One region of the Labrys monachus genome, then DNA from elsewhere that is predicted to be linked to it. Evidence: predicted binding sites of a transcription regulator. Region 1 holds the regulator's gene; the other holds the start of a gene.

Region 1 (4,413 bases):
AGACGCTGATCGATCTGGCCGACCGGATCGGCTGCGCCCTCATCTGCACCACCGGCGGCACCGGGCCGGCGGAGCGCGACGTCACCCCGGAGGCGACCGAGGCGGTGTGCCGCAAGATGATGCCCGGCTTCGGCGAGCTGATGCGGCAGGAGAGCCTGAAATATGTGCCGACCGCCATCCTTTCGCGCCAGACCGCGGGCATTCGCGGCGCCTCGCTGATCGTCAACCTGCCGGGCAAGCCCGCCTCGATCCGCCAATGCCTGCAGGCGGTCTTCCCGGCGGTTCCCTATTGCGTCGACCTCATCGGCGGGCCCCGCCTGGAGACCGATTCGGCCGTGTGCAAGGCGTTCCGGCCGGGAGCCTAGGCGCGATGTTCAGGCCGCATCCGGGCCCGGGTCCCGATCTGATCGGTTTCTTCCTGGTGCCGCATTTCTCGATGATGGCGTTCTCCTCCGCCGTCGAGCCGCTGCGGGTCGCCAACCGCCTGGCGGGGCGGACGCTGTTCCAGTGGAAGGCATGGTCGGCCGACGGCCAGGCCGTCGCAGCCTCCAATGGCTGGCCCATCCCGGTGGAGGGCGCGCTCGCCGACCTCGCCGACATCCCGACCCTGATCGTCTGCGCCGGCTTCGAGCCGGCGGCCCATGCCACGCGGCCGACTCTCGCGGCCCTGCGCCGGCTCGCCCGCCGGGGCAGCGAGATTGGCGCGCTCGACACCGGGGCCTGGATCCTGGCGGCCGCCGGGCTGCTCGCCGGCCAGCGCGTCACCATGCATTGGGAGGCGGCCTCGGGCTTCGCCGAGGCCTTCCCGGACATCGAGATCAGCGAGGCGCTGTTCGAGACGGCCGGCCAGCATTTCACCTGCGCCGGCGGCACCGCCTCGCTCGACCTGATGCTCGACATGATCGCCCGCAAGCACGGCCAGGCGCTGGCGGTGGCGGTCTCCGAGCAGTTCATCCACGACCGCCTGCGCGACCGCAACGACCGCCAGCGCATGAGCCTGCCCAAGCGCCTCGGCGTCGGCAACGGCAAGCTGATCAAGGTGGTGGCGGCGATGGAGGCGAATCTGGAGACGCCGCTCGATGCCCGCAGCCTCGCATCGCTGTCCGGCGTGTCGGCGCGTCAGCTGGAACGGCTGTTCCGGGCGCAGCTGAAGGATTCCCCCTCCAATTATTACCTGCGCCTGCGCCTGGAAAGGGCGCGCCGCTTGCTGCGGCAGACCGACATGAGTGTGATGGAGATCGCCATGGCCTGCGGCTATTCCTCGGCTTCCTGCCTGTCGCGCTCCTATCGCGCCCATTTCGCCGTCGCCCCGCGCGAGGACCGGAACGAAGTGAGGGCGTAGACCAGCCCATCCGCAGGAGGGTCGATCACCGATCGACCTCTTTCTTTCCGCAAGCTCCGCGTTTCCAGGAACGGCGATCGGGGATCGCCGCGCCGCGCCGTCCTTCGCCCTACCCGTTCAGCAGCTTGCCGATCACCTTGGCCGTATAGTCCACCATCGGCACCACGCGCGCGTAATTGAGGCGGGTCGGCCCGATCACCCCGAGCACGCCGACGATCTTCTGGCTGGCGTCGCGGAAGGGGGCGGCGATCATCGACGAGCCGGAGAGGGAGAACAGCTTGTTCTCCGACCCGATGAAGATGCGCACGCCGTCGCCGGCCTCGGCGCGGCCGAGCAGATCGATGAGATCCTTCTTCGCCTCGATGTCGGCGAACAGCAGGCGGATGCGTTCGAGGTCTTCGGTCGCGCGCAGGTCCTCGAGCAGGTTGGCCTGGCCGCGCACGATCAGCTGCTGGGGCATGTCGCTGGCGCTGCCGCCCCAGGAGGCGAGGCCGGTGGCGATCAGGCGCGCCGTGAGGTCGTCGAGCTCCGCCCGGCCCATGTCGAGCGCCCGGCGCATCTCCTGCTGCAGCTCGGCGAGCGTCCGCCCCCGCGCCCGCGCATTCAGGTAATTGGAGGCTTCCACCAGCGCCGAGGTCGGCAGGCCGACCGGCACGGTGATGATGCGGTTCTCGACCGAGCCGTCTTCCGACACCAGCACCACCAGCGCCTGGTGGGGCTCGAGCCGCACGAATTCGATATGCTTGAGGCGCTGGTCGCGCTTGCCGGTGACGACGACGCCGGCGCCGCGCGACAGGCCCGACAGCATGGCGGAGGCCTCGGTCAGCACGCCTTCCAGCGATTTGGACGACATGCCGGCCCGGATCTGCGCGTCGATCTGGGCGCGGTCCTGCGCCGCGAGATCGCCGAATTCGAGCATGGCGTCGACGAAGAAGCGCAGGCCCATCTCGGTCGGCACCCGGCCGGCGCTGGTATGCGGCGCCTGGATCAGGCCGAGCATCTCCAGGTCCTGCATGACGTTGCGCACGGAGGCGGGGGACAGCGAGGTCGGCAGCAGGCGCGAAATGTTGCGCGAGCCGACCGGCTCGCCGGTCGCCAGATAGGAATCGACGATCTGGCGGAAGATTTCGCGCGAGCGCTCGTTGAGCTGCGCCAGTTCAGTGGGGGCGATGGGCGGCGTCACGGCGGACAAGGGCATATCTCCTTTGCCTACTGTGAAGGCCAATTGCGGTTTATTCAATCCCGTTGTGCGCTGCGGCGCCCGCCGGAGGGCTCACGCTTTGTCGATGACGTGGAAGAACGAGCCGGTGACATGGCCGCGCCGACCTCCGAGGGCGCCGAGATCGCCGCCATGGGCGTCCATCACCCCGAAGAGCGGCGCATCGCCGGCGTGCAGCGTCGTCGAATAATGGAATTCGTGGCCGCGCACCGCGCTGCCGCGCCGGCCGAGGACGCAGTCCTCCTTCAGCTCGGCCAGGCGATAGCCGAGACTCATCCGCCGCCTGGCGAAGCTGGTCTCGAGGTCGAGCAGGCCGACCATGCGGTGCACGGCGCCCTCGCCATCGGTCAGGGCGGTGCCCAGCACCATGTAGCCGCCGCATTCGCCATGGACGGGGCGCGTTTCGGCGAACTGCCGCAGGGCGTGTCGGAAGCGGGCATTGGCGGCGAGGCGCGCCCCGTGCAGCTCGGGATAGCCGCCCGGCAGCCAGGCGACGTCGGCGTCCGGCGCGGGGCCCTCGTCGGCCAGCGGCGAGAAGGGCAGGATCTCCGCGCCCTGGCGCCGCCAGCCGGCGAGGAGATGCGGATAGACGAAGGAGAAGGCGGCGTCGCGGGCGAGGGCGATGCGCTGGCCCGGCGGCGGCAGGCCGGCATCCGGCGGGGTCTCGGCCAGGCGGGTGGAGGCGGCGAGGGCCCGGATCGCGGCGATGTCGCAATGCGCCTCGACGAAATCGGCGAGCGCGTCGAGGCGCCGGTCGAGCTCGGCGGTCTCCTCGGCCTGCACCAGGCCGAGATGGCGCTCGGGCAGCACGAGGTCGGTCCGCCGCGGCAGCACGCCGACGACCGGCAGGCCGGCCTCCTCGATGCCCCGGCGCGCCAGCGCCTCGTGGCGCGGGCTCGCCACCTTGTTGAGGACGACGCCGACGATCCGCACATCGGGCCGGAAGCCGGCAAAGCCGCGGGCGACCGCCCCCGCCGACTGCGACTGGCCGGAGATGTCGAGCACGAGCAGGACGGGCCAGCCCTGGCGCGCGGCGATGCCCGAGGAGGAGCCGTCGCCCGCCGCGCCCGGCAGCGCCACGCCGTCGAACAGGCCCATCAGCGCCTCGCACAGGAAGAGGTCGGCGCCCCCTGCGGCCTCGCGCGCCAGGCTGTCGAGCAGAGCGGGGCGCATGGCCCAGCTGTCGAGATTGTAGCTCGTGCGGGCGGCCGCGGCCGCATGGAAGCCCGGATCGATATAATCCGGCCCGCATTTCATCGGCTGCACCGCCACGCCGCCGCGCGCCAGCGCCCGCAAAAGGCCGAGCACCAGCGTGGTCTTGCCCGAGCCGGAGCGCGGGGCGGCGACGAGAAGGCCGGGGGGGAGCGCGTTCATGCGCCCTTCCTGCCCCGGGGTGGCCGGCGATGGCAAGGGAAACCCGCGACGAGCCTCGGACACGTCGGTGCGGCGGGTGCACATTCCCGGCGGAAACTCTTGAAAGCGGCCGGCTTGTGCCCATATTGGGTGTGTTCCGGACGCCCGGAGCAAGGGGGATGCCGAACGGGTCCCTCCAAAGTCGCTTCCTGCGAGGACTTTGAAATGTCGCGTGTACCTACCTTGAACTCCCCCTTCCTGCTCGGATTCGACGAAATCGAACGCGCGCTCGACCGGGTCGCCAAAGCCGCCAATGACGGCTATCCGCCCTACAACATCGAGCGCGTGGGCTCCTGCGAGCGCCCGCCCGAACGGCTGCGCATCACGCTCGCCGTCGCCGGCTTCAGCCATGAAGAGCTCGACGTTTCGATCGAGGAAAACCAGCTCGTCATCAGGGGACGGCAGATCGACGACAAATCGCGCGTCTATCTGCATCGCG
Region 2 (4,413 bases), 840 kb from region 1:
CCGCCTCGGCGTGGACGGCGTCTTCACCGACTTCAGCAACACCGGCTTTGTCGCGCGGCTCGCTTATCTACGCGAACTCGGGCTCTGAGCCTTTGGCTTTGACCAAGCAGGAGCGGGCGCGGCATTCGCGCCCGCCGGAGCAAGCGCGGACAGGTGCGCCGCGCCTCGGCAGGGGGATGCATGTCGCCCTGCCGGAGCACGGCCGTCCGGCCCGCGCCTATTGCAGGTTCGGAACCTCGTAGGTCCAGACCCGAAATCCCTTCAGGACATGCGGTCCGAAGGAATTGATGAGCGGCACGTCGGCGGCATCCCGGCCGCGCGCCACCACGATCCTGCCGATCCGGGGCACGTTGTTGCGCGGATCGAACGTATGCCAGGCGCCGTCCAGAAACACCTCGATCCAGGCGCTGAAGTCCATCGGATCGACCACGGGAACGCCGATGTCGCCGAGATGGCCGTTGACGTAGCGCGCGGGGATGTTGAGGCAGCGGCAGAAGGTGACGGCGAGATGCGCAAAGTCGCGGCACACGCCGATGCGCTCGTGGAAGGATTCGAAGGCGGTGCGGGTCGATCGCGCCTGCATGTAGTCGAAGCGGATATGGTTGTGCACGAAATCGCAGATCGCCTGCACCCGGCCCCATCCGGGGGGGACCGCGCCGAAAATATCCCACGCCGTCTGGCTGAGGCGATCGGTTTCGCAATAGCGGCTGCCCATGAGATAGGTCAGGCAATCGTCGGGGAGGTCCTGCACCGGGAGTTCCCGGGCGTCGGGCAGCACCGGGTCCGGCTGACCGTTGTCCTCGATGGTGGCGTCGCCCCAGATCGTCAGGTCGCCCGCCGGCGCGACGAGCCGCCGGCATCGGTTGCCGAAGAGGTCGCGATAGGTCGATGTCGGGACGTCGGGGGTGGTGAAGACCGTTTCCGGCACTCGCATGTCTGCGGCGCGATCCTCATGGACCGACAGCAGACACACCAACGCGGTCGGCTGCTGGCAGTTCAGCGAGATCTCATAACCGTAGCGGATCAGCATGGAAAGTTCCTGGGCGCGTGGATCGGCCGCCGGAAGCCGGCGGTCGGTGGGGTGGGATGGGGGTGGCGGGAAGGCGGATTGGAGGGCGAGGGCGGCGGGATCATGAGCGGGCCGATGCGGCATGGAGCGGCAGGGCGCAGTCGGCCTTGCGGCTCCCATCTCGATTGAGGGATGGCGGCGGCATCGTGTCGTCGGCGCCCGCAGGCGTCGCGTCGGTCGTTCATGATGTCGGCTTTCCTTTCTTCGGAGGGGCGGCATCGAGGACGCCGGAATAGAGTGTCCCGCCTTCTGCGGCGGTGATCGTCATGGCGTCCGGGCGCTGCGGCATGTCGAGGGTCAGCGCCAGCCGCCGCCCAAGGTCGATCGCGTCGTCCAGGTCATGCGCTTCGTCCGTCACGCGGCCGAGCACGGCATGGGCGTCGTCGGCCTCGCGGGTACGGTAGAACTCGACGATGATCTTCATCACTTGGATGTCCGTTCCGCCGGAGCGTCATGGCCTGGGGGCGCCGGCCTGCGCCGCCGGCGGGACCCGCTGGCCCGAGGCGCCTTCAGGCCAGGGCGATGCCTTTTGCCGCCTAGCCGAACGTTCTTTCGATGAGCGCGGCGCCGCGGCCCGTCGTGGCGGCGGCGACAGCCTCCAGGCGATCCTCGGTCGTCACCCGCTCATGGCTCTCGCCGTCGCTGCGGATGCGATATTGCGGTGACGCGTTCTCGCCCGGCGGCAGCACGGCGGTGATCCGATAGAGGTCGGCGGCGCCGGACCGCGATCCGTGGCCATGCCTCAGGCGGACCAGCTGTCCGACGGCGAAGAGGTGGCTGCCGGTCGCGCGCCGGTCCGGATGGGCGCCGGAGGGGAGGGTGGTTTTTGCGGTCATGAGGGTCGGTGGTCCTTTTCGAGCGCCGCTTCGAGGTCTGCCGGAATGATCGGCACCATTTGTCGCGTCGAGGCCCGCGCGGCGATGGCGGGCAGGTGGATGAAGGCGCCGACGCGGCGCCATGCGAGCCAGGAGGCTCCTTCGATCAATTCTTCGTCGTGGTCGACGCGATAGTCTCCCGCCGGTTGCGGCGCGTCGAAACCCGTCAGCCGGAAGGCGGACGAGAAGTGGACGACGGTCTGCGTGGTACGACTGGTCATGGTCGGGATCTCCGCAGGAGCACGCGGATGCGCCTCCTGCATCGCGCCGTCGGAACCGCGACGACCCCGATGCCGCCGGTCTCTCCGGAGCGGGGATCTTCCCGGATCGGACAGGACGATGCGCGCGCCGGATCGGCGCTATGCGTTCGCTGTCGAAATTCGGTGATGAATGGCGGGTCCCGGGTCTCTGACACCGCAAAAGCCAAATCGGCCAAATCAACGACTTCAATTGATACTCCCTGATTGAGGTTCGATCAAGGCGAGAGTGTTTTTTCCACCGGTCCGGATTTATATTGTTCAAACGGTCAAATAAAAGCGGCGGTGAATTCAATGAAATAGTCGTCTGCCCCTGCGGATCGGGCGGCACCCCGGCCGAAGGAGCGGGATTATAAGTTCCAAGTATTTTTCACCCGCCAGAATATAATTTTGGCACTCCTATCATCCGAGTGCCAAAAGCCCTATGTAGGGGCTGCGGTGGCCACGAGTGCTGACCGCAGAAAGAACCTCCTGATGAAATTCCGCCCACTTCACGACCGCATCGTCATTCGGCCTGCGGAAGGCGATCTGAAATCCAAGGGCGGGATCATCATCCCCGATACGGCGAAGGAAAAGCCGCAGGAAGGCGAAGTGATCGCCGTCGGCCCGGGCCTGCGGGACGAAAGCGGCAGGCGGATTCCGCCGGACGTCAAGACCGGCGACGCCATCCTGTTCGGCAAATGGTCGGGCACCGAGATCAGGATCGACGGTGAGGTGCTCCTCATCATGAAGGAAGCCGACGTCATGGGTATCGTCGAAAAAGCCGTTCCGGCCGTCAAGGCCGGCTGAAGCCGATTTCCGATCCCCTCCTCTCGAGACCGAACTGGACCAACACCATGTCTGCCAAGGAAATCAAATTCGGCACCGATGCCCGCGACCGCATGCTCCGCGGCGTCGAGCTGCTCAACAATGCCGTCAAGGTGACGCTCGGCCCCAAGGGCCGCAACGTCATCATCGACAAGGCCTATGGCGCGCCGCGCATCACCAAGGACGGCGTCACCGTCGCCAAGGAAATCGAGCTCGTCGACAAGTTCGAGAACATGGGCGCGCAGATGGTGCGCGAGGTCGCCTCCAAGACCAACGATCTCGCCGGCGACGGCACCACCACGGCGACCGTGCTCGCCGCCTCGATCCTGCGCGAGGGCGCCAAGCTCGTCGCCGCCGGCCTCAACCCGATGGATCTCAAGCGCGGCATCGATCTCGGCATCGCCGCCGTGGTCAAGGAAATCCAGGCGCGGGCCAGGAAGGTGCAGTCCTCGGGCGAAATCGTGCAGGTCGGCACCATCGCCGCCAACGGCGATGCCACCGTCGGCGAGATGATCGCCAAGGCGATGGACAAGGTCGGCACCGAAGGCGTCATCACCGTCGAGGAGGCCAAGACCGCCGACACGGAGCTCGACGTCGTCGAGGGCATGCAGTTCGACCGCGGCTATCTCTCGCCCTATTTCATCACCAATGCCGAGAAGATGCGGGTGGAGATGGAGGATCCCTACATCCTCATCCACGAGAAGAAGCTCGGCAACCTGCAGGCGCTGCTGCCGATCCTCGAGGCCGTCGTCCAGAGCGGCAGTCCGCTCGTCATCATTTCCGAGGATGTCGAGGGCGAAGCGCTGGCGACCCTCGTGGTCAACAAGCTGCGCGGCGGCCTCAAGGTCGCCGCCGTCAAGGCCCCCGGTTTCGGCGATCGGCGCAAGGCCATGCTGGAGGACATCGCGGTCCTCACCGCCGGCCAGCTGGTCTCCGAGGATCTCGGCATCAAGCTTGAGAACGTCACGATCGAGATGCTCGGCCGCGCCAAGCGCGTGCTGATCGAGAAGGACACGACAACCATCGTCGACGGTGCCGGCGACAAGGACGCCATTTCGGCGCGCGTCCAGCAGATCAAGGGGCAGATCGAGGAGACGACCTCCGACTATGACAAGGAGAAGCTGCAGGAACGCCTGGCCAAGCTCGCCGGCGGTGTCGCGGTGATCCGTGTCGGCGGCTCGACCGAGATCGAGGTCAAGGAAAAGAAGGACCGCATCGACGATGCGCTCAACGCGACCCGCGCGGCGGTCGAGGAAGGCATCGTGCCGGGCGGCGGCGTGGCGCTGCTGCGCGCCAGGACGGTGCTGGCTTCGCTGACGGGCGATAATGCCGACGTCACCGCCGGCATTTCGATCGTGCTGCGGGCGCTGACGGCTCCGATCCGGCAGATCGTCGAGAATGCCGG

Evidence for each region. Region 1 encodes HrcA, which represses chaperone genes, less so after heat shock. Its sites were predicted from a motif close to GTTAGCACTCNCNNNNNGNGAGTGCTAAC; they were not measured.
Region 2: the regulator HrcA is predicted to act here: its motif matches at 2,591-2,619, upstream of J3R73_RS21535 (co-chaperone GroES).

The regions. Positions count from the first base shown of each region.
Region 1 covers NZ_JAUSVK010000001.1:5,552,999-5,557,411, reverse strand. The annotation lists gene mog (molybdopterin adenylyltransferase) at 1-365, shown strand, start outside; gene J3R73_RS25435 (GlxA family transcriptional regulator) at 371-1,342, shown strand; gene hrcA (heat-inducible transcriptional repressor HrcA) at 1,452-2,540, opposite strand; gene J3R73_RS25425 (cobyrinic acid a,c-diamide synthase CobB) at 2,616-3,935, opposite strand; gene J3R73_RS25420 (Hsp20 family protein) at 4,140-4,413, shown strand, end outside.
Region 2 covers NZ_JAUSVK010000001.1:4,710,528-4,714,940, reverse strand. The annotation lists gene J3R73_RS21560 (glycerophosphodiester phosphodiesterase family protein) at 1-88, shown strand, start outside; gene J3R73_RS21555 (transglutaminase-like domain-containing protein) at 218-1,030, opposite strand; gene J3R73_RS21550 (RNA-binding protein) at 1,251-1,493, opposite strand; gene J3R73_RS21545 (hypothetical protein) at 1,606-1,905, opposite strand; gene J3R73_RS21540 (hypothetical protein) at 1,902-2,165, opposite strand; gene J3R73_RS21535 (co-chaperone GroES) at 2,676-2,990, shown strand; gene groL (chaperonin GroEL) at 3,038-4,413, shown strand, end outside.